DNA from 3 places in the Burkholderia mycopellens genome. Region 2 is predicted to be linked to each of the others. Evidence: predicted binding sites of a transcription regulator. Region 2 holds the regulator's gene; each other region holds the start of a gene.
What was found. Region 2 encodes FliA, which starts transcription of late flagellar genes. Its sites were predicted from a motif close to CTAAAGTTTNNNNNNNNNNNGCCGNTA; they were not measured.

Region 1 (7,074 bases), on a different replicon from region 2:
GCCAGCGCGCGATGTCGGGGAAGGCCACTTCGATCGGATAGGCCGGCAACGCGGCGCGGATGGCTTCAAGCGTGGTCATGTCGGAAAGGCTCAACAGGGTTCGGGAAAGGCGCGGCCGGCGTGTGCCGGTTGCGCCGGAATCGGGTTCGCGGCCGGCGCGTCACGCCCCGGTCGCACGCGTCGACGGCGCGCCGGCGGCCGCCGCGCCGCGCATCCGGCGGCCGAGCGAGATCACCGACGTGATCCCGAGCACGGCCGTCGCCATCACGTAGAAACTCGGTGCCAGCTTGTTGTGCGTCGCGTCGATCAGCCAGGTCACGATCAGCGGCGCGAAGCCGCCGAACAGCGTCACCGAGAAGTTGTACGACAGCGCGAGGCCCGTGCCGCGCGTGCTCGTCGGGAAGATGTCGGCGAGCAGCGCCGGTAGCGGCGCGAGGCTCACCGCGATCAGCAGGCCGACCAGCGCCTGCACCGCGAGCAGCGTCTCGACCGTCGGATAGCGGTTCAACATCACGAACAGCGGCCACGTCGTGACGCCGACCAGGATCAGCGCGATCAGCATCACGCGAATGCGGCCGAAACGATCCGACAGGTGCCCGACGACCGGTGCGGCGACCATCAGCATCGCGCCCGTGACGACCGCGCCGAGATACGACGACGTGGCCGGGATATGCAGTTGCTTGACCGCGTACGTCGGCATGTACAGCTTGTGCACGTAGTTGAACGCCGTGGCCGTCGCGACGACGCCCGCGCCGAGCAGCAGGTTCGCGCGATCGCGAGCGAACACGTCGCGCAGCGGCGACTTCGCTCGCCCCTTCTCGCCGAGCCGGCGGAAATCGGCCGGTTCGTCGATGTTGCGGCGGATGTAGAGCCCGACCGGGCCGATCAGCAGCCCGACCGAGAACGCGACGCGCCAGCCCCACGCATGCAGTTGGTCGGTCGTCAGCAGCAGGCTCAGCAGCGCGGACACGCCAGCCGCGAGCACCGTCGCGAGCCCCTGCGTCGACATCTGCCAGCTCGCGAAGAAGCCGCGCCGCTTCGCATCGGCCTGCTCGACCATGAACGCCGTCGCCGCGCCGAATTCGCCGCCGGTCGAGAAACCCTGCAGCATCCGCGCGACGATGATCAGCAGCGGCGACGCGATGCCGATCTGCGCATACGTCGGCGCGAACGCGATCATCGCGGTGCCGAGCATCATCAGCCCGATCGACATCGTCAGCGACGCCTTGCGGCCCGCGCGGTCCGCATAGCTGCCGAGCACGATCGAGCCGAGCGGGCGCGTGACGAACGAAATGCCGAACGTGCCCACCGACAGCAGCAGCGAAGTCGCCGCGTCGTGCGTGGGGAAGAACAGCTGGCCGATGACGATCGCGAAATAGCCGTAGATCAGCAGGTCGTAGAACTCCAGCGCGTTCCCGATGCTCGCGGCGCAGATCTCGCGCCACGGATTGTGCGGGGCCGGCGTCGCGGCGTGTGTGTTGCGGGTCATCCCTGTGCTCCTCCGGTAACGCTGGCCATCAGGATTTTGAAAGACGGTGCGCGGCTTTGCCGGCGGCCGTTCGGGCCAGTCAAGCGCGGAGTGTAGGCAACGCGGGGCGGGCGTTCGTGCCGTTTCGGCACGCAATCGTGCCGATCGGCGCGCGGGCCCCGGAACCGCCGCTCACGGCAGGCTATGCCGCGCCGTCGTCGCGCGACGGCGCGGTGCGCCAGATCGCATCCAGCACCGGGTGCGGGTCGTTCCGGCGCCGATACAGTGCGATGTCGAAGCCGATCTGCCAGTCGGCGCCCCCGACGATCGCGAGTTCGCCGCGCCGCACGTCATCGGCGACGAGCCGCTGCGGCAGCCACGCGAGGCCGAGCCCGCGACGCGCCATCGCGAGAATCGCTTCATACGAATCGGCCTGGTACACGGGGCGCAGCGTCGGGCGGTTCGGCATTTCGGCAAGATGCCGCGCGAGCACCGCGCGCAGCGTCAGGGTGCGCGCGAACGCGAGCCATGGCACCGGCGCCTGCCCCGCCGGCAGCCGGTAGCGCACGCTGCCGCGCGCATCGAACGCACTGACCGGCACCAGCACCTCGCGCGCGACCGACAGCCAGTCGAAGCGGTCGCGATCGATCAGCAGCCGCGTATGCGGGCTCGAATAGACGATCAGCATGTCGGCATCGCCGGCCGTGAGTTGCAGGATCGCTTCCTCCGCGCTGCCGGTCGATACGGTCGCCGTGAAGAAGCCTGCGCGCGCAACCGTCTCGTCGTACCAGTCGGGGAAGAAGGTGGCCGAGAGCGTGCGGCCGGTCGCGATCCTGAGATTGTTCTCCAGCACCGGCGTCGCTTCCTGAAGTTGCGTGCGGGCGCCATGCAGGATGTCGAGCGCGTTCGACGCCGCATCGAGGAACACGGTGCCGGCCGCCGTCAGTTCGAGCGGCTTCGTGCGCGCGATCAGGCGCGTGCCGACCCATTCCTCGAGCGACCGGATGCGGCGGCCGAACGCCGGATGCGTGACGAAGCGGTTCTCCGCCGCGCGCGTGAAGCTGCGCGTGCGCGCGAGTTCGACGAAGTCTTCGAGCCATTTCAGTTGCATGGCTGGGCTCCTGGGTGGGCGACGAGGTGCGGGCCGGTGCGCGCTCGCGAACGGCATTCATGGCGCGGCCGCCGGCATGGGCAGATGCGGCTCATGTGGCTCATGTGGCTCGTGTGGCTCGTGTGGCTCGTGTGGCTCATGTGGCTCGTGCGGCTCTGCGGCTCTGCGGCTCTGCGGCTCTGCGGCTCATGCGTCGCAGGCCGTGCAGGCCACGCGGGCCGCGCGTAGCGCCCGGATCCTACAGCGCCTGCGGCGCATCGCGCAGCACGGCGCGCAGCGCGGTATCGAACGGCGTCGCGTGATCGATCCCGGCCGCGCGCACGCGCGACGCGTCCAGATGGCAATCGTACGGGCGCGGCGTCGCGTCGGTCGGCTGGTCGATTCGCTCGAGCGCGGCTTCGACGCCGAGCGCGGCCGCGATCCGCTGCGCGATGTCGTACTTCGTCATCGGCTCCTCGCCCGACCAGTGACGGAGGCCCGTGATCGACGCCCCCGCGAGATGGCGCAGCGTCAGGTCGCGGATGACGTCCGCGACATCCGGCGTATAGGTCGGGTAACGGATCGCCCAAGCGTCCATGCCGACCGCGCCGGCGCCCGGCCGAGCGGATGCGACGATCGCCGGCACGAGGCTCGTGACGGCCGATTCGCTCCAGTCGACGATCGGGCCGAAGAGCAGCGGCAGACGCAGCACGCACGACAGCGGCGACGCGGCGAGCAGCGCTGCCTCGCCCTCCAGCTTCGTGCGGCCGTAGATGTTCAGCGGATTCGGGGCGGCGTCCTCGCGGTATGGGGCAGCCTTGCCGTCGAAGACGTAGTCGGTGGAGATGCCGAGCGTCCATGCGCCGTGGCGCGCGGCAAGCGCACCGATGCGGGCCGGGGCGGTGACGTTGATCGCGCGGGCGCCGGCAGGATCGCGTTCGCAGACGTCCGGACGGCGTTCGGCCGCGCAGATGATCACGGCGGCCGGTTGGCGGGTGGCGAAGAGGTGTTCGAGGGCCGGCTCGTCGAGGACGTCGAGTTCGGCGAGGTTTTCCGGTGGCAGTGCGAGGCGTTTTGCGCCCGCGCTTTGCGGGTTCCGGAGGGTCGCGACGAGGTTCAACGACGATTCGCGGGCCAGGGACGCGGCAACCGCACGGCCGAGGAGGCCGGCGGCGCCGATGAGCAGGACGGTCGGGAGGACGGTCGACGTGGTCGGGTTTGGCATGGGCGGCAATCCGGGTGACGTGGGGGCGCGAAGTCGCGATCGACATTCGAGCCACGGTGGTGCGGAGGATAGCCGAGTATCGCGGCCGGCACATCGTGTGCGGCAGATCGGAAACGCCTCGACGGACGGGTGTCATGTGCGCCGCGGCCGACGGCCGGCCCGGCGCACCGTCCGCCGGGATGATGCCCGTGCTGCCGGCGACGTCGGCTCGCCGCGCGGCCGCCCCTGCGCGAGTGCGATCCGCGGAGCGGCCACACCGCGCCCCTCGCCAACAAGCAAAGCCCGGTGCGCTTGCGCGCACCGGGCGGTCACATCGGCAGGCAACGCCGCCCCGCCTTACTTCCGGTCGAGCGAATACCGCCCCGGCCCGGTCAGGGCGAGCAACAGCAACCCGCCGATGATGCTCACGTTCTTGTAGAAGTTGATCATCGCCATGTATTGCTCCATCCCCTGCAGCGCCCAGTAGCGATGGCCGATCAGCGCGGTCGCGAGCGTATAGGCGGCGAACACGAGTGCGAGCGGACGCGTATAGAAGCCGATCGCGATCAGCAGGCCACCGGCCAGTTCGACCCCGACCGCGATCGCGGCTGCCAGTTCGGGCGCCGGGTTCCCCGTCGACGCCATGTACGCGACCGTGCCCGAGAAGCCGTTCAGCTTCTGCCAGCCGAACAGCACGAACAGGATCATCAACAACACGCGAGCCGCCAGCAGCAGTTCGTCCTTCTTCGATTCCAGCGAAACGTAACGCATGACAATCACCCTTGAATTGACGGTTTGATGCGTCCGGTGCCGATACGCGCCACATTGGCGCGCCAGGTCGGCAACGAACCACTCCTCGCACGATCGGACAGCAAGCCGGCCGGCCTGCCGCCGAAGAATCCGTCCGGCCGCGCCGCTCCCGGCGCGCTCCGGATCGGTTCTGGCGAAGCACGGATGCAGTCTACTGTCCTGCCACAAATCATCAATCCGTCAAAACAAGATTCGCTGTCTCACATAAGTGGACAATCGAGCGAAACAAGGCCATGACGCGGCAGCGGCGAATCCGATCAAATCGACCTGCCCTTATGTTTCAAGAACATGAAAACTGCCCGCGCATATCCGGATTCCGTATCCACTCGATATTGAAGCGCCAATTGGCGCAAGCAGGCCATATCGACGTATCGCCATGCGTTATTCGACGATACGTTATGTGCATGAACCTGAAATCAATGAATTAAGCGTGCAACTCGGCGTTCTTTCCAATCGGCGAATCATCCTGTTTCGGACAAAGACACCCGGCCTGGAAATGCGCATTGGGAAGCGAAAACGTTTCCCACGCGAGCGGGTTGATGTCGGCGGCGGCGGTTTTCGTCCAGTGGGCAAGGGTTTCAGCCCGATAGCCGCCGGCAGGAACACCTTCCACACACCGTCGATCGATCCGGTGTTTAGCAGGGCAAGCGAGACAACGTGATCAGGCATTCACGCGCTCGGCAAGTTTTCACTGCCGGCAAAAATCCTTGAATAAATACAATTGAAGTGATGAGTTAACGGCAAAAAATCGCAAACCTTTAGCCCGCGCTACACCGTCGCATTTCCGTCTGCATTTTTCTCAACATGCATTACAAAAAATTACCAAGCAATACCGATTTAAATATACGATAGCGCACGTCCTTACGTTTTCCCGACACTCCCGTGAACCCCGGAACGCGTCGCACCGGACACGGCCGGCAGGCGAACCGCCGCAGGCCGTCACGGCAGCCGCTCGTCACGGGATCGCTTTTCAACCGGAGACCACCCATGGCAACGAACACGCCTGTGAACAGCAGCGCGAACGCGAACAGCCTGATGCAACAGGCGGCGCAATCGATCATCAACGGCTCGACCGGCAATCCGGCGATGGACGTCGGCACGCTCGTCAAGACGCTGGTGAACGCGAAGACGGCCGGCCGGGTCGCGGCGCTCGCCGCGTCGCAGCAGACCGGCACCACGCAGATTTCCGCATTCGGTGCGCTGTCGTCGGCGCTGGGGGCGCTCGAGGCGGGCCTCGCGTCGCTGACGAATGGCGCGCTGCAGTCGACGTTTACCGCGGTCGCGAGCGGCAAGGGCCTGACCGCGACGGCGGGCGCAGGCGCGGTTGCCGGCACCTATACGGTCGGCGTCACGCAGGTCGCAACCGCGCAGGCGCTGGCTTCGTCGGGCTTCGACGGTAGCAAGGCGCTCGGCACCGGCACGCTGACGCTGTCGCTCGGCAGCCAGTCGTTCAAGGTCGACGTGAACGGCACGAACAACACGCTGTCGGGCATCGCGGCCGCGATCAACGCCGCATCGAACAACCCGGGGATCAGCGCGACCGTCATCAACGGCACCGACGGCGCGCACCTCGTGCTCGCGTCGACGAAGACGGGCTCGGCGAACGCGATCAGCGTCGCGGTCGGCAACGTGGCCAACGACACCGGGCTGTCGAACCTCGGCGTCACGTCGACGGCCGACACGACCGGCGGCGCGTCGAAGATCGACTCGGCGAACAGCGCGGCCGCGTGGCGGCAAAGCGCCGTTGCGCAGGACGCGAAGTTCACGCTCAACGGCATCGCGTCGACCAGCGCGAGCAACACGGTGTCGGGCGTGCTGAACGGCGTCACGCTGAACCTGTCGGCGGCCGCGGTCAGCGCGACCGATACGCAGACGCTGACGGTCAGCACCGATACGAAGTCGCAGGCGGCCACGATCACGAATTTCGTGAGCCTGTACAACACCGTCGTCAAGACCATGGGCGCACTGTCGAGCTACACGGCAGGGGCAAGCTCGCAGGGCGCGCTGATCGGCGATTCGACGCTGAACACGATCCGCAACTCGCTTGCGTCGATCGTCGCGCGCGGCGTCCCCAACGAGAACGGCAACGGGCACACGAACCTGATGGCGATCGGCATCTCGCTCGAGAAGGACGGCACGCTGAAGGTCGACAGCGCGAAGCTCGACAGTGCGCTGACCAACAACCCGTCGGGCGTCGCGCGCCTGTTCAACTCGACGAACGGGATGGGCAAGCACCTGACCGACCAGATCGCGCCCTTCACGAAGAAAGGCGGGATGATCGAGGTGCGCACGAACGCGCTGAGCGCCGACCTGAAGCGCGTCACGCAGCAGCAGACGGATCTGGCCGACTATGCCGCGCAGCTGACCAAGCAGTACCAGGCGCAGTTCACGGCGCTCAACACGCTGATGGCCAAGATGAACTCGAACACGCAGTACCTGACCCGACTGTTCGGCGGCGCCAACAGCAGCGGCACGCTGGCGAACAAGTGACGAGCGGCCGGG
Region 2 (7,074 bases):
GCCTTGTATTCGTCACGGATCTGCACGAGGCCCGGCATTTCGGTCTCGGCGATATTCAGTTCCTTGCGGCCCCAGCCGGCCAGCGCCATGTCGGCGACGACGTAATCGTTGGAAGCTTTGGAATCGATCATGGCGTTCATCACGCCCTCCTTTCTAAAAAGTTTCTAGATTGGTGACGTGAGCGCCGTTCAGGAAGCGGAACCGGCGCGGTTGTGCCGCGCGGCTGCTTGGTGAAGCCTTCCGAGCCTGGCGGACGCAGGATGGTCCGTCGCAACGCTCCTCGGAAAGCGGAGAGGATTGTAGCAAATCGGCGCGCAGAATGCGCAAGCGCGGCGCACACACGACGCAAGCGCGCGGCGCCGTCGCGCGCGGCCGTCAGGAAAGGGTCAGGACTCCGCGCCGACCCACGCCTGTTCGCGCAGCCGCGCGCGCAGGCGCGCGACGGCCTGGCTGTGCAGCTGGCACACGCGCGATTCGCTCACTTCGAGCACCGCGCCGATCTCGCGCAGATTCAGACCCCGTTCGTAGTACAGCGACATCAGCAGCTTCTCGCGCTCCGGCAGCCGCTCGATCGCCTCGACGAGCGCTTCGCGCAGGTGCTCGTCGAGCAGCGCCGACAGCGGATCGGCGTGATCGACGCGGTAGCGGTCGAGGAACGGCTCGTCGTCGGCCGCACGGTCGAAATCCTCGTAGTAGATCAGCTGGCTGCCGTGCAGGTCCTGCAGCATCCCCTGGTATTCGTCGAGCGGCATGTTCAGGTGCTGCGCGATCTCGGTCTCGCTCGCCGAGCGGCCGAGATGCTGCTCGACCTGGTGCACCGCGTGCTCGACCTCGCGCGACGTCTTGCGCAGGCTGCGCGGCAGCCAGTCGTTGCTGCGCAGCTCGTCGAGCATCGCGCCGCGGATGCGCTGCGTCGCGTAGGTCTCGAACTGCGCGCCCTGGTCTTCCTTGTAGCGGCCGGCCGCGTCCATCAGGCCGATCATGCCGGCCTGGATCAGGTCGTCGAGGTCGACGCTCGCCGGCATCTTCGCGACGAGCTGCAGCCCGAGGCGTCGCACGAGCGGCGCATATTGCGCGAGCACGTCGGCCTGGGACATCTTTCCTTGAGCGTTGTACATCATGGCTCTCTCCTTCCGGTGGCCCTCACGCGGCGTGTGCCGCGCCCGCCTCATACGACGGCTTGCCGCCCGCGTGCACGGCGCGGCCCGCTCCCGAATGCGGGCGCATCGGCCAGTACAGCAGGTCGGCGGCAATCTGCCGGTAGTCGCGCGCGGCAGCCGACGACGGGAACGCGTCGACCACGACACGCATCAGCTCGCGTGCGTGCTCGACGAGCGGATCGGCGCTCACGCAGCCCGCGTCGGCGATCGACACCGTCAGGTAGCGGCTCGCGACGCCCGCGAGGTTGTCGAACGCGACCTTCGCGTCCGCGTGGCTGCCGACGTGATTGGTCAGCACGCGGAACTGCGCGAGCGCATGCGCGAAATGCAGCCGCTTCATGCACGCGTACGCCTCGGTGATCGCCTGCGCGGCGACCCGCGTGACGACCAGCACGTCGTGCGCTTCACGTGCGAGCGTCGAGAACGAACCGTCGGCGCCGAGCTGCGCGTCGACGAGGACGATGTCGGCCGGCCCGTCGATGAAATCGCTCAGTTGCGCATCGGTGTAGCCGGTGCGTGCGAGCCGCGCCGCGCCGCACAGGCCGAAGCCGGCCGCGACCCGCGTGCGTTCGCCGTCGCGCAGCCACGCGCCCGCCAGCGTCGCGCTGGCCGAATGCACGTCGGCACGCTCGTCGACGACGAGCACATCCTTGCCGAGCGACGCGAGCGCCGCCGCCAGGTTCACGACGGTGGACGTGCAGCCGACACCCGCCGGCCCGCCCGTCACCGCGACGATGCGCGACGCGCGCCCGGCCAGCAGGCGCCGCAGGCCTTCGGCCTGGTCGATGTTTCGTTTATCCAAATCGCACCTCGTGCAGCTCGGCGGTGGAACGTGCGGTCAGTGCGGAGAGCAGCGTCGGCATGTCCTCGTCTTGCGGCACGAAGGGCGAGCCGTCGCGCGGTACACAGAACGCGCTCTTCAGCAGGAATTTGGTCGACGCGACGTACAGGTTCTCCGGCACCTTCTGGCCGGTCGACACGTAATGGATCGGCAGCTTGTAGCGGATCACCGTGTCGAGCACGCCGCCGAGGTGGGTCGCCTCGTCGAGCTTCGTGAGGATGCAGCCGGCCAGGTCCGGATGCTCGCCCGCGCTGCGGTACGCCTGCACGACTTCGTTGAGCGTGTCGCCGTGGCTCGTCGCGTTGAGCAGCAGCAGGCGCTGCACCGGCGCGTTCGCCCCGTGCAGCATCGCGATCTGGTCGGATACCGCGCGGTCGCGCTGGCTCATGCCGATCGTGTCGATCAGCACGATGTGCTTGTTGCGCAGCTCGGACAGCGCGAGCGCGAGGTCGCCCGCATCCTTCACCGCGTGCACCGGCACGCCGAGGATCTTGCCGAAGATGCGCAGCTGCTCGTGGCCGCCGATCCGGTAGCTGTCGGTGGTCAGCAGCGCGACCTTGCTCGCGCCGAAGCGCATCACGCAGCGTGCGGCCAGCTTCGCGGTGGTGGTCGTCTTGCCGACGCCCGTCGGCCCCATCAGCGCGAACACGCCGCCGCGCTCCATCAGCGCATCCTCGCTTTCGAGCACCGGCAGGTTCGACGCGAGCACCGACTGCGCCCATGCGGCGGCCTGTTCGAAGGTCTGCGCGCCGTCGCCGGCCGGCATGTTGTCGACCAGCATCCGCACGAGCTGCGCGGAGAAACCGGCCGCGAACAGGTGCTTCGTCAGCGCACCATGCACGGCGCTGCGACGCTGGCGGTCGTGCCACAACAGGCTGTCGAACTGCTCTTCCATCATCCCGCGCAGTTCGCCGAGCTCCTGCATCACCGTATCGTTGACGATCCGCTCGATGCGCGACTTCACTGCGTCGGCCACCGCGGCCGCGGTGTCGTCGGACAGGCGCGTGCGCTCGGCCGTCTTCGCAGCATAGGCCGCGTTCGCGTTCGTGTCGGGCGCGCGGGCGGCGGCCGGCATCCGGCGTTCGGCGTCGCGCACGATGTCGCGCGCCCAGTCGGGCGGCGTCGCGCTCGCGGCGGCCCGCGGGGCAGGCGCGCTCGCCTGCGGCGCGGCGGGCGCCGCCTGCGCACGCGCCATCAGCGCGTCACGCTGCTGCGTCAGGCGCTTCGCGTGCTCGACGAGCCACGGTGCGGGTTCGGAGGCGGCGGCCGGGGCCGCGGCAGGCGGCGCTGCCGCAGCCAGCGCGTCGTCATCGATCGCCGACGGTTGCGCCGCCGAGTCGTCTGCCTCGGCGCTTGCGCCGAACACCGACGAGAACACGTCCGGCAGCCCGCCTTCACCTGCCGCATACGGATTGACCGTCGGGCGGGCCAGCGCCGCGCCCGGGCGCGACACGATGCCCGGCACCGCGGCGGCCGGCACGGATTCCGGCACGCGCGGCGCGGCGATGCGCGGGCGCGCCGCAGCCGGCGGCGTCACGGCGGCCAGGTCCGAATCAGCAAGCGCAACGATTTCCACGCTGCCGTCATCGAGCGTGCGGTTCGACAGCACGACCGCGTCGGCGCCGAGCGCCTCGCGCACGAGACGAAGTGCGTCGCGGCTCGTTGCGCCGGTGAATTTGCGAATGTTCAAGCGGAACCCCCGATGACGTTAACGACTTTGATCGTGCGTGTGTCCGGCACTTCGGCGTACGACAGCACTTTCAATTGCGGCAGGCTGCGGCGCAGGAAACGCGCGAGCATCGCGCGCAGCGCGTGCTGCACCAGCAGCACGGGCGGCAGCCCGAGATTCTGTTGACGCAGCATCGCCTGTTGCGTGCCGGTCAGAAGGTTGTGCGCGAGGCCGGGTTCGAGACCCGGGTTCGCGCCGGTGGCGAGCGCCTGCGACAGCACGCGCTCGAGATTCGAGTCGAGGCCCATCACCTGCATCTCGCCTGCGCCCGGATACCACTGCTGCGTGATCGCGCGGCCGAGCGCCAGCCGCACGGCGGCCGTGATCTCGAACGCGTCGCCGCGGCCCGCGTGTTCGGACACGGCCTCGAGGATCGTGCGCATGTCGCGGATCGGCACGCCTTCCTCGAGCAGGTTCTGCAGCACCTTCTGCAGGGTCGTCAGCGAGATCGTCTTCGGGATGAGGTCCTCGACGAGCGACGGCGCGTCCTTGCCGGTGCGCTCGACGAGCGACTGCACTTCCTGGCGGCCGAGCAGCTCGGCCGCGTGCTGGACGACCAGATGATTCAGGTGCGTCGCGACGACCGTGCTCGCGTCGACCACCGTGTAGCCGTACACCTGCGCCTGTTCGCGCATCGCGACGTCGATCCACACGGCCGGCAGCCCGAACGCGGGATCCTGCGTGACGGCGCCCGGCAGCGCGGCCGTCACCTGGCCGGGGTTGATCGCGAGCCACTGGCCCGGGAACACTTCGCCGACACCGATCTCGACACCCTTCAGCGCGATCCGGTACGCGTTCGGCCGCAGCTCGAGGTTGTCGCGGATATGGATCACCGGCGGCAGGAAGCCGATTTCCTGCGCGAATTTCTTGCGGATGCTCTTGATGCGCTTGAGCAGTTCGCCGTCGCTGTTCTTGTCGACGAGCGGGATCAGCCGGTAACCGACTTCCAGCCCGAGCGGGTCGATCAGCTGCACGTCGTCCCAGGTCGCCTCGTGGCTGTCCGCCGGCAGCACCGCGGGCGGCGCGATGTCGGTCAGGTCGCCGGCCGCCTTGCGGGCCGCCGCGCGCTTGGTCTGCGTGCGGGCCAGCCAGATCGCGCCGCCGCCGAGCGCGAGGAACGCGAAGTGCGGCATGCCGGGGATCAGCCCCATCAGCCCGATGATCGCGCCGGTGATGTTCAGCACGCGCGGGTTCGTGAACAGCTGGCCGGTGATCTGCGTGCCGATGTCCTCGTCGGTCGCGACGCGCGACACGATCACGCCCGCCGCGGTCGAGATCACGAGCGACGGGATCTGCGCGACGAGGCCGTCGCCGATCGTCAGCAGCGTGTAGTTCGTGCCGGCCGCGGCGAACGTCATGTCGTGCTGGACCATCCCGACGATCAGCCCGCCGATCACGTTGATCGCCATGATGATCAGGCCGGCGATCGCGTCGCCGCGCACGAACTTCGACGCGCCGTCCATCGACCCGTAGAACTCGGCTTCCTGCGACACGGCCAGGCGGCGCTTGCGGGCCTGCTCTTCGTTGATGAGGCCCGCGTTCAGGTCGGCGTCGATCGCCATCTGCTTGCCGGGCATCGCATCGAGCGTGAAGCGCGCGGACACTTCGGCGATCCGCCCCGCGCCCTTCGTGATCACCATGAAGTTGATGATCATCAGGATCACGAACACGACGATACCGACCGCGAAGTTGCCGCCGACGAGGAAGTGGCCGAATGCCTCGATCACCTGGCCGGCCGCGTCCGGGCCCGTGTGGCCTTCGAGCAGCACGACGCGCGTCGACGCGACGTTCAGCGACAGGCGCAGCAGCGTCGAGAACAGCAGCACGCTCGGGAACGCCGCGAAGTCGAGCGGCTTCATCGTGTACATGCTGACGAGCAGCACCATCACCGACAGCGCGATGTTGAACGTGAACAGCAGATCCAGCAGCAGCGGGGGCAGCGGCAGGATCATCATCCCCAGGATCATGCAGATGAGGATCGGGCCCGCGAGCGCGCGCAGGTTGGTGCCCGCGAACGGGTTCGGGCGCTTCGCGAACAGGCCGGTCGGGGTGCTCATGCCGCACCTGCCTTGCCGAGCGTGTCTTCGGCTTCTTCGCGCTCGTCTTCGGCGGGCACCGACGCGCCCTTGTCGAGGTCGGCCGGCACCACCAGATCGACCGGCGCCGCCGGGAACGCGCCGCCTTCCGAGCGGAAGCGCTTGAGCTGGTAGACCCACGCGAGCACTTCGGCGACGGCCGAGTACAACGAGCCGGGAATCTCGCGTTCCAGTTCGACGTTGTGATACAGCGCACGCGCGAGCGGCGGCGCTTCGAGCAGCGGCACGTTGTGCTCGGCCGCGAGTTCGCGGATGCGCGCGGCGACGAGGTTCACCCCCTTCGCGACGACCTTCGGCGCGCGCATCTCGCCGTCCGTGTATTGCAGCGCGACGGCGAAGTGCGTCGGGTTCGTCACGACCACGTCGGCCTTCGGCACGGCCGCCATCATCCGGCGGCGCGCGATCGCGCGCTGCTGCTGGCGGATGCGCCCCTTCACGTGCGGATCGCCTTCGTTCTCGCGATGCTCGCGCTTCACTTCTTCCTTCGTCATGCGCAACTTCTTGTTGTACTGCCAGATTTGGTAAGGCACATCGAGTGCGGCGACCACCAGCATCCCGGCGACCGTCGTGCCGCAGCACACGGCGACCAGGTGCAGCGCATCGGGCAGCGCCGCGCCGAGCGGCTGCGTCGCGAGGCCGAGCAGTTCGTCCTTGCTGCGCCAGATCGCGATGCCGCCGATCCCGCCGACGACCAGCGTCTTCGCGAGCGACATCCCGAGCTGGATCGGCCCCTGGATCGAGAAGATCCGGCCGAGGCCGGAGATCGGGTTGAGGCGGTCGAACTTCAGCTCGAAGGTCTTCGACGAGATCAGCCAGCCGCCGAGCGCCATCGGCGCGAGCAGCGCGGCGACGCCGGTGAGCGCGAGGATCGGCAGCAGCGCGGCGAACCCTTCGAGGCTCGCGCTGCCGGCCGCCGACAGCATCCGGTTCGTGTCGAACGCGGTCGCGCGATCGAACGTGAACGCGCCGCGCAGCATCGCCTGCAGATGCCCGCCCGACGGGCCCGCGAGCAGCCAGGCGCCATAGAACCCGGCCGCGAGCAGCGCGAACGAAGCCAGCTCGCGCGAACGCGCGACCTGCCCCTCCTCGCGCGCCTTCTCGCGGCGCCTGGGAGTGGCGGCTTCGGTCTTGTCGAGATCGCTCTCGTCTGCCACGTGGCCTCCAGTCGGGTACGGCGGAATGCCGCTTTCCAGTGACACCGATTATTCATGGAGGCGTCAAACGCCGATCGGTCGAGCAAAGCCGGGA
Region 3 (7,074 bases), 3.5 Mb from region 2:
GCAGATCGGCCGTCTCGGGCGGCAGCGACGCCCCTTGCCGCGCACCCGACGGCAGGGCCGGTGCGGGATCGCGAGCCGCCGCGCCGCCCTGGGCGGGCGTGCCCGGCTGCGCCGCTGCGCGCGCGGTCGCCGGCAACGGCGAGCGCTGCGCGAGCAGCTCGTCGAGCGGGTCGGTCGAGCCGTGCTGTGCGGCATCCGGGTCAGCCGGCGCGAGCGCGGCCGCGAGGCGTGCCTGCGGCTCGCGCATCAACGCCGCGAGCGGACGCTGACCGGCCAGCCACTGCGCGAGATGGGATTCATAGAAGAGGCCGCTTTCGCTCACCGCCTGCGCGAGCGCTGCGCGCAGCGCGGCAACCGGCAAAGTCGTAGCCGCTTCGCGCGCCGCGGAAGCCGGCGTGGAAGACGCAGCCGGATCGGGCGCGGCCGGCGCGGCCGCGTCGGTCAGCAGCACGGTGGGGTCAGCCAGCAGCGGCGCACGCCCGGCAATGGCCGGCGTCGAGTCGCCGCCCGCGCGCGAGATCGCGTCGAGCACGCGCCCGACATCGGACAGCGCGGTCTGGGTGGAAGCGGGCGGCGCGGCAGGCGGACTGCCGGCCGGAGGCGTGGACGGCGCGCCGGTGCCCGGCGTGCCGACCTGTGAGGTCGCGCCGCCGCCGGCGGGCGCCGACACGGTGCCGGTCAGCAAGCTGTCGAGGCGGCTCGCCAGCAGTGCGGCCGCAACGGGGTCGATACCGGTCATGATCGGAGCCTGGTCACCTCAGCCACATCGTGGCGAATCCGGGAACGACACACCGGTGCCGTCCGCGGGAACTGCGCGTCTGCCGCAACGGGCTCGTGCGCCCCGCGCCCGTTTCCCCGGAAACGGGCCCTACCCGCGCGCGCGGTAGAGATCGGTCAATACCTGGGTCGAGCGCCGCGCCTCGAACAGCGCGGACAGCCGCGCGACGTCCGGGCTCGCGAGATCGCGGATCGCGGCGTCGTCGGCCAGGATGCGGCGGATCAGGTCAAGCTTGCGGCCGAGATCCGATTCGTCGAGCACGACGCCCGGGTCGGCTTCCTTCAGCCCGTCGACCAGCTGCATGAATTCGGCCTGCAACCCCGGCAACGCGCTCCAGTCGGCGCTGCGGGCGGCGCCCAGCATCCGGCCCGACACGGCGGCAAGCGCCTCGTAACGTTCGAAGTATTCGGCCTTGCGATTCATCTCGATGCTTCCACTGCCTGTTGCGCGGCCATCCGCGCGACTTCCGGGGCGATTCCCGTCCATGCTTCCTCGAGCGTCGCGAGCAGCCCGTCGACCTCGACCAGCATCGCGTCGCTCGCCTGCGCATTGGCCTCGAGCAGACGCCGGCTGATATACGCATACAGCGCGTCCAGCCGCTCCGCGATCTCGCCGCCCGCGTCGCGGTTCAGCGATGCCTTCAGCCCGCTGTCGACGATCCGGATCGCCTTGCCGATCGCTTCGCCGCGCGCGGATACATTGCCCTGCTGCAAATGCATGCGCGCCAGCGCAACCGCCTGCCGCGCGCCCTGGTACAGCATCGCGATCAACCGGTGCGGGGAGGCGCCCATCACCCCCGTCTCGACGCCGACACGCGCGTATGCACTGGCTCCAGCGTGTCCTGGGGAAAACATGCGCTTCTCCTTGTTGTGCGTTGGCTATACGGGAACCGCCGCCGTGCATCGCACGACGCGGCCTTCACCGGAGTTATCGGAAGGGATTTGGAAAGCTTTAGGCAAGCGGAGCATGCCGCCTGGCGCGGCAAGGCCGGCCCGCAGGCCCGCCCGGATGGCCGTGCGCGGAGCGCTTTCCCCGGATAGCCGTCCTGTCAGACCGACATCTGCATGATGTCGTTGTAAGCGCTCACTAGCTTGTTGCGGACCTGGAGCCCGAACTGGAAGCCGATGTTGGCTTTCTGCATGTCGACCATCACGTCGTTCAGCGACACGTTCGGCGCGCCGACCTCGAACGCCTGCGCCTCGCCGAGCGCGTGCTGCTGGTCGCCGCTGATCTTGTCGAGCGACGCCTTCATCGCGCTCGCGAAGGTGCTGGCCGTCGCCGCGCCCGAGCCGGCCAGTGCCGCCGTCGGGCTCGCGACGCCGCCGGACGCCTGCGCGGCCATCGACTGCATCTGTTGCAACACCGAACCGATTCCGCTGACGTTCGCAGTCATGCTGTCCCCAAAACTGAGAGAAGAGACCCGGACGCACCGGGAGATCCGCCGGCGCTGCACCACGCGCACCATGCCGGATTCCGAAAAAGGATAGCAGCGCGCCGCGCGTCAAAGCCGAGAAAGTACGGGGGAAACCCCGCTCTTTTCGGTCGATCGGAATACGGCCCGGATCACGATAATCGCATCGTGTCATTGTCCGCCCGCTCGTCCGAGCGAGCTCAGTCGTCCCGCTCCGGAGAAACTCGACGCATGGATTCGCAGGCCAACTCGCTGATCAACCCAGACGCCCGCGCGGGCCTCGCCAGCCCGGCGCCCGGCGCCGCCGCGGCCGCCGCGTTGCCGGGCGCGGGTGGCGCAGGCGCGGACTTCGGGCTTGGCGGCTTCGCGGAACGCATCCCCGGCATCTCGCGGATGAAGGGCAACCCGAAGCTGCCGTTCCTGATCGCTGTCGCGTTCGCGGTCGCCGTCATCACCGCGCTCGTGCTGTGGAGCCGCGCGCCCGACTACCGCGTGCTGTACAGCAACCTGTCGGATCGCGACGGCGGTGCCATCATCGCCGCGCTCCAGCAAGCAAACGTTCCCTACAAGTTCGCCGATGCCGGCGGCGCGATCCTCGTGCCGTCGAACCAGGTGCATGAAACGCGCCTGAAGCTCGCCGCGATGGGGCTGCCCAAGGGCGGCTCGGTCGGCTTCGAGCTGATGGACAACCAGAAATTCGGCATCAGCCAGTTCGCCGAACAGATCAACTACCAGCGCGCGCTCGAAGGCGAGCTGCAGCGCACCATCGAATCGATCAACGCCGTGCGCGGCGCGCGCGTGCATCTCGCGATCCCGAAGCCGTCGGTGTTCGTGCGTGACAAGGAAGCGCCGAGCGCGTCGGTGTTCGTCGACCTCTACCCGGGCCGCGTGCTCGACGAGGGCCAGGTTCAGGCCATCACGCGAATGGTGTCGTCCGGCGTGCCCGACATGCCCGCGAAAAACGTGACGATCGTCGACCAGGACGGCAACCTGCTGACCCAGACCGCGTCGGCATCCGGCCTCGACGCGAGCCAGCTCAAGTACGTGCAGCAGGTCGAGCACAACACGCAGAAGCGCATCGACGCGATCCTCGCGCCGATCTTCGGCGCCGGCAACGCGCGCTCGCAGGTCAGCGCGGACCTCGATTTCTCGAAGGTCGAGCAGACGTCGGAAAGCTACGGCCCGAACGGCGTGCCGCAGCAGGCCGCGATCCGCAGCCAGCAGACCAGCAGCTCGACCGAGCTCGCGCAGGGCGGCGCGTCGGGCGTGCCGGGCGCGCTGTCGAACACGCCGCCGCAGCCGGCTTCCGCGCCGATCGTCGCCGGCAACGGCCCGAACGCGCCGCAGGCGACGCCGGTGAGCGACCGCAAGGACCAGACGACCAACTACGAGCTCGACAAGACGATCCGCCATCTCGAGCAGCCGATGGGCAGCGTGAAGCGGCTGTCGGTCGCGGTCGTCGTCAACTACCAGCCGGTCGCCGACGCGAAGGGCCACGTGACGATGCAGCCGCTGCCGCCCGCGAAGCTCGCGCAGGTCGAACAGCTCGTGAAGGACGCGATGGGCTACGACGAGAAGCGCGGCGACTCGGTGAACGTCGTGAACAGCGCGTTCTCGACCGCGAGCGACCCGTACGCCGACCTGCCGTGGTGGCGCCAGCCGGACATGATCGCGATGGCGAAGGAAGCGGCGAAGTGGCTCGGTATCGCGGCGGCCGCGGCGGCGCTCTACTTCATGTTCGTGCGCCCGGCGATGCGCCGCGCGTTCCCGCCGCCCGAGCCGGTCGCGCCGGCGCTCGCCGCGCCGGAAGACCCGGTCGCGCTCGACGGCCTGCCGGCGCCGGAAAAAGCCGAGGAACCCGACGCGCTGCTGCTCGGCTTCGAGAGCGAGAAGAACCGTTACGAACGCAACCTCGACTACGCGCGCACGATCGCCCGCCAGGATCCGAAGATCGTCGCCACCGTCGTGAAGAACTGGGTGTCCGATGAACGCTGAAGGCTTGACCAAGAGCGCGCTCCTGCTGATGTCGATCGGCGAGGAAGAGGCCGCGCAGGTATTCAAGTTCCTCGCGCCGCGCGAGGTCCAGAAGATCGGCGCCGCGATGGCCGCGCTGAAGAACGTCACGCGCGAGCAGGTCGAGGACGTGCTGCACGAATTCGCGAAGGAAGCGGAGCAGCACACCGCGCTGTCGCTCGATTCGAGCGACTACATCCGCTCGGTGCTGACCAAGGCGCTCGGCGAGGACAAGGCCGGCGTGCTGATCGACCGCATCCTGCAGGGCAGCGACACGAGCGGCATCGAGGGCCTGAAGTGGATGGATTCCGGCGCCGTGGCCGAGCTGATCAAGAACGAGCATCCGCAGATCATCGCGACGATCCTCGTGCACCTCGACCGCGACCAGGCGTCGGAAATCGCGTCGTGCTTCACCGAGCGGCTGCGTAACGACGTGATCCTGCGGATCGCGACGCTCGACGGCATCCAGCCGGCAGCGCTGCGCGAGCTCGACGACGTGCTGACGGGCCTGCTGTCCGGCAGCGACAACCTGAAGCGCAGCCCGATGGGCGGCATCCGCACCGCGGCCGAGATCCTGAACTTCATGACGAGCGTGCATGAGGAAGGCGTGCTCGAAAGCGTGCGCCAGTACGACGCCGAACTCGCGCAGAAGATCATCGACCAGATGTTCGTGTTCGAGAACCTGCTCGACCTCGAGGACCGCGCGATCCAGATGGTGCTCAAGGAAGTCGAGTCGGAAACGCTGATCATCGCGCTGAAAGGCGCGCCGCCGGCACTGCGCCAGAAGTTCCTCGCGAACATGTCGCAGCGCGCGGCCGAACTGCTCGCCGAGGATCTCGACGCGCGCGGCCCGGTACGCGTGTCCGACGTCGAGACGCAGCAGCGCCGCATCCTGCAGATCGTGCGCAACCTGGCCGAGAGCGGCGCGATCGCGATCGGCGGCAAGGCGGAAGACGCGTATGTCTGATTCGGCGAGCGATCGCGCGGGCACCCTCACCGCGTACCAGCGGTGGGAGATGGCGTCGTTCGACCCGCCGCCGCCCCCGCCGCCGCCCGACGACGCGGCCGCCGCCGCCGCCGCGCTCGCCGAGGAACTGCAGCGCGTGCGCGACGCCGCACATGCCGAAGGCCATGCGGCCGGCCACGTCGAAGGCCAGGCGCTCGGCTACCAGGCCGGTTTCGAGCAGGGTCGCGCACAGGGTTTCGAGGCCGGCCAGGCCGACGCACGCGAACAGGCCGCGCAGCTCGCGGCGCTCGCCGCGTCGTTCCGCGAGGCCGTGTCGGCCGTCGAACACGATCTTGCCGCCGACATCGCGCAGCTCGCGCTCGACATCGCGCAGCAGGTCGTGCGCCAGCACGTGAAGCACGACCCGGCCGCGCTGGTTGCCGCCGTGCGCGACGTGCTCGCCGCCGAACCCGCGCTGTCCGGCGCGCCGCATCTCGCGGTGAACCCGGCCGACCTGCCCGTCGTCGAAGCCTACCTGCAGGACGATCTCGATGCGCTCGGCTGGAACGTGCGCACCGACGCGTCGATCGAGCGCGGCGGCTGCCGCGCGCACGCCGCGACCGGCGAGGTCGACGCGACGCTGCCCACGCGCTGGCAGCGCGTCGCCGCCGCGATCGGCAAGGTGAGCACGTGGTGACGCGGCCGCCCGAGGCGCTCGCGCACGACGGCATGACGCCGCTGGAGCGCGAACTCGCGCTCGCGTCGTTCGGCCCGCACGCGCACGACGCCGCGCCGGACACCGCACAACACCCCACCCCGCACGCCACCGCTGCAGCGGCCGATGCACCCGGCGCCGCACCGCGCGCACCGCACAACCCGCATCTCGCGCACTGGCGCAGCCACCTGAACGGGCTCGCCGCGCGCAGCCACCACGCGTTGCCGCTGCGGCCGTGCGGGCGCCTGACGCGCGCGGCCGGCCTCGTGCTCGAGGCGATCGGGCTGCGCCTGTCGGTCGGCGCCGAATGCACGATCGAACTGCCGCCCGGCAGCACGCTGCCGCACGCGCAAGCCGAAGTCGTCGGCTTCGCCGGCGATCGCCTGTTCCTGATGCCGACCACCGACGTCGCGGGCGTGCTGCCCGGCGCGCGCGTGTGGCCGCTCGAAAGCGCGCCCGTCGCCGATCCGCTCGCGGGCGCGAAGCGGCTGCCGGTCGGCTGGGAGATGCTCGGGCGCGTCGTCGACGCGTCGGGCCGCCCGCTCGACGGCCTCGGCCCACTCGCATCGAAGGTCGACGCGCCGCTGTCGGCGCCGTCGATCAACCCGCTCGAGCGCGAACCGATCCACCACGTGCTCGACGTCGGCGTGCGCGCGATCAACGCACTGCTCACCGTCGGCCGCGGGCAGCGGATGGGCCTGTTCGCGGGTTCGGGCGTCGGCAAGTCGGTGCTGCTCGGCACGATGGCGCGCTACACGAGCGCGGAAGTGATCGTGATCGGGCTGATCGGCGAACGCGGCCGCGAAGTGAAGGAATTCATCGAACAGATCCTCGGCGAGGACGGGCTCGCGCGCTCGGTCGTCGTCGCGGCGCCGGCCGACGTGTCGCCGCTGCTGCGGATGCAGGGCGCAGCCTACGCGACGTCGCTCGCCGAGTATTTCCGCGACCAGGGCAAGCACGTGCTGCTGCTGATGGATTCGCTCACGCGCTACGCGATGGCGCAGCGCGAGATCGCGCTGGCGATCGGCGAGCCGCCCGCGACGAAGGGCTACCCGCCGTCGGTGTTCGCGAAGCTGCCCGCGCTCGTCGAGCGCACCGGCAACGGGCCGGAAGGCGGCGGCTCGATTACCGCGTTCTACACGGTGCTGACCGAAGGCGACGACCAGCAGGACCCGATCGCCGATTCGGCGCGCGCGATCCTCGACGGCCAC

Region 1: the regulator FliA is predicted to act here: its motif matches at 5,410-5,436, upstream of fliD (flagellar filament capping protein FliD).
Region 3: the regulator FliA is predicted to act here: its motif matches at 1,707-1,733, upstream of fliS (flagellar export chaperone FliS).

What each region holds. Positions count from the first base shown of each region.
Region 1 covers NZ_OZ183804.1:71,468-78,541, reverse strand. The annotation lists gene ACPTTC_RS34370 (succinylglutamate desuccinylase) at 1-79, opposite strand, end outside; gene ACPTTC_RS34365 (MFS transporter) at 161-1,489, opposite strand; gene ACPTTC_RS34360 (LysR family transcriptional regulator) at 1,671-2,579, opposite strand; gene ACPTTC_RS34355 (dTDP-4-dehydrorhamnose reductase family protein) at 2,818-3,783, opposite strand; gene ACPTTC_RS34350 (DoxX family protein) at 4,120-4,533, opposite strand; gene ACPTTC_RS34345 (hypothetical protein) at 4,949-5,233, shown strand; gene fliD (flagellar filament capping protein FliD) at 5,560-7,062, shown strand.
Region 2 covers NZ_OZ183802.1:233,476-240,549, reverse strand. The annotation lists gene ahcY (adenosylhomocysteinase) at 1-140, opposite strand, end outside; S-adenosyl-L-homocysteine riboswitch at 173-288, opposite strand; gene ACPTTC_RS01095 (RNA polymerase sigma factor FliA) at 387-1,121, opposite strand; gene ACPTTC_RS01090 (MinD/ParA family protein) at 1,144-1,962, opposite strand; gene flhF (flagellar biosynthesis protein FlhF) at 1,955-3,691, opposite strand; gene flhA (flagellar biosynthesis protein FlhA) at 3,688-5,787, opposite strand; gene flhB (flagellar biosynthesis protein FlhB) at 5,784-6,980, opposite strand.
Region 3 covers NZ_OZ183802.1:3,779,522-3,786,595, forward strand. The annotation lists gene ACPTTC_RS17625 (flagellar hook-length control protein FliK) at 1-739, opposite strand, end outside; gene ACPTTC_RS17630 (flagellar protein FliT) at 869-1,201, opposite strand; gene fliS (flagellar export chaperone FliS) at 1,198-1,632, opposite strand; gene fliE (flagellar hook-basal body complex protein FliE) at 1,827-2,171, opposite strand; gene fliF (flagellar basal-body MS-ring/collar protein FliF) at 2,421-4,184, shown strand; gene fliG (flagellar motor switch protein FliG) at 4,174-5,169, shown strand; gene fliH (flagellar assembly protein FliH) at 5,162-5,845, shown strand; gene fliI (flagellar protein export ATPase FliI) at 5,878-7,074, shown strand, end outside.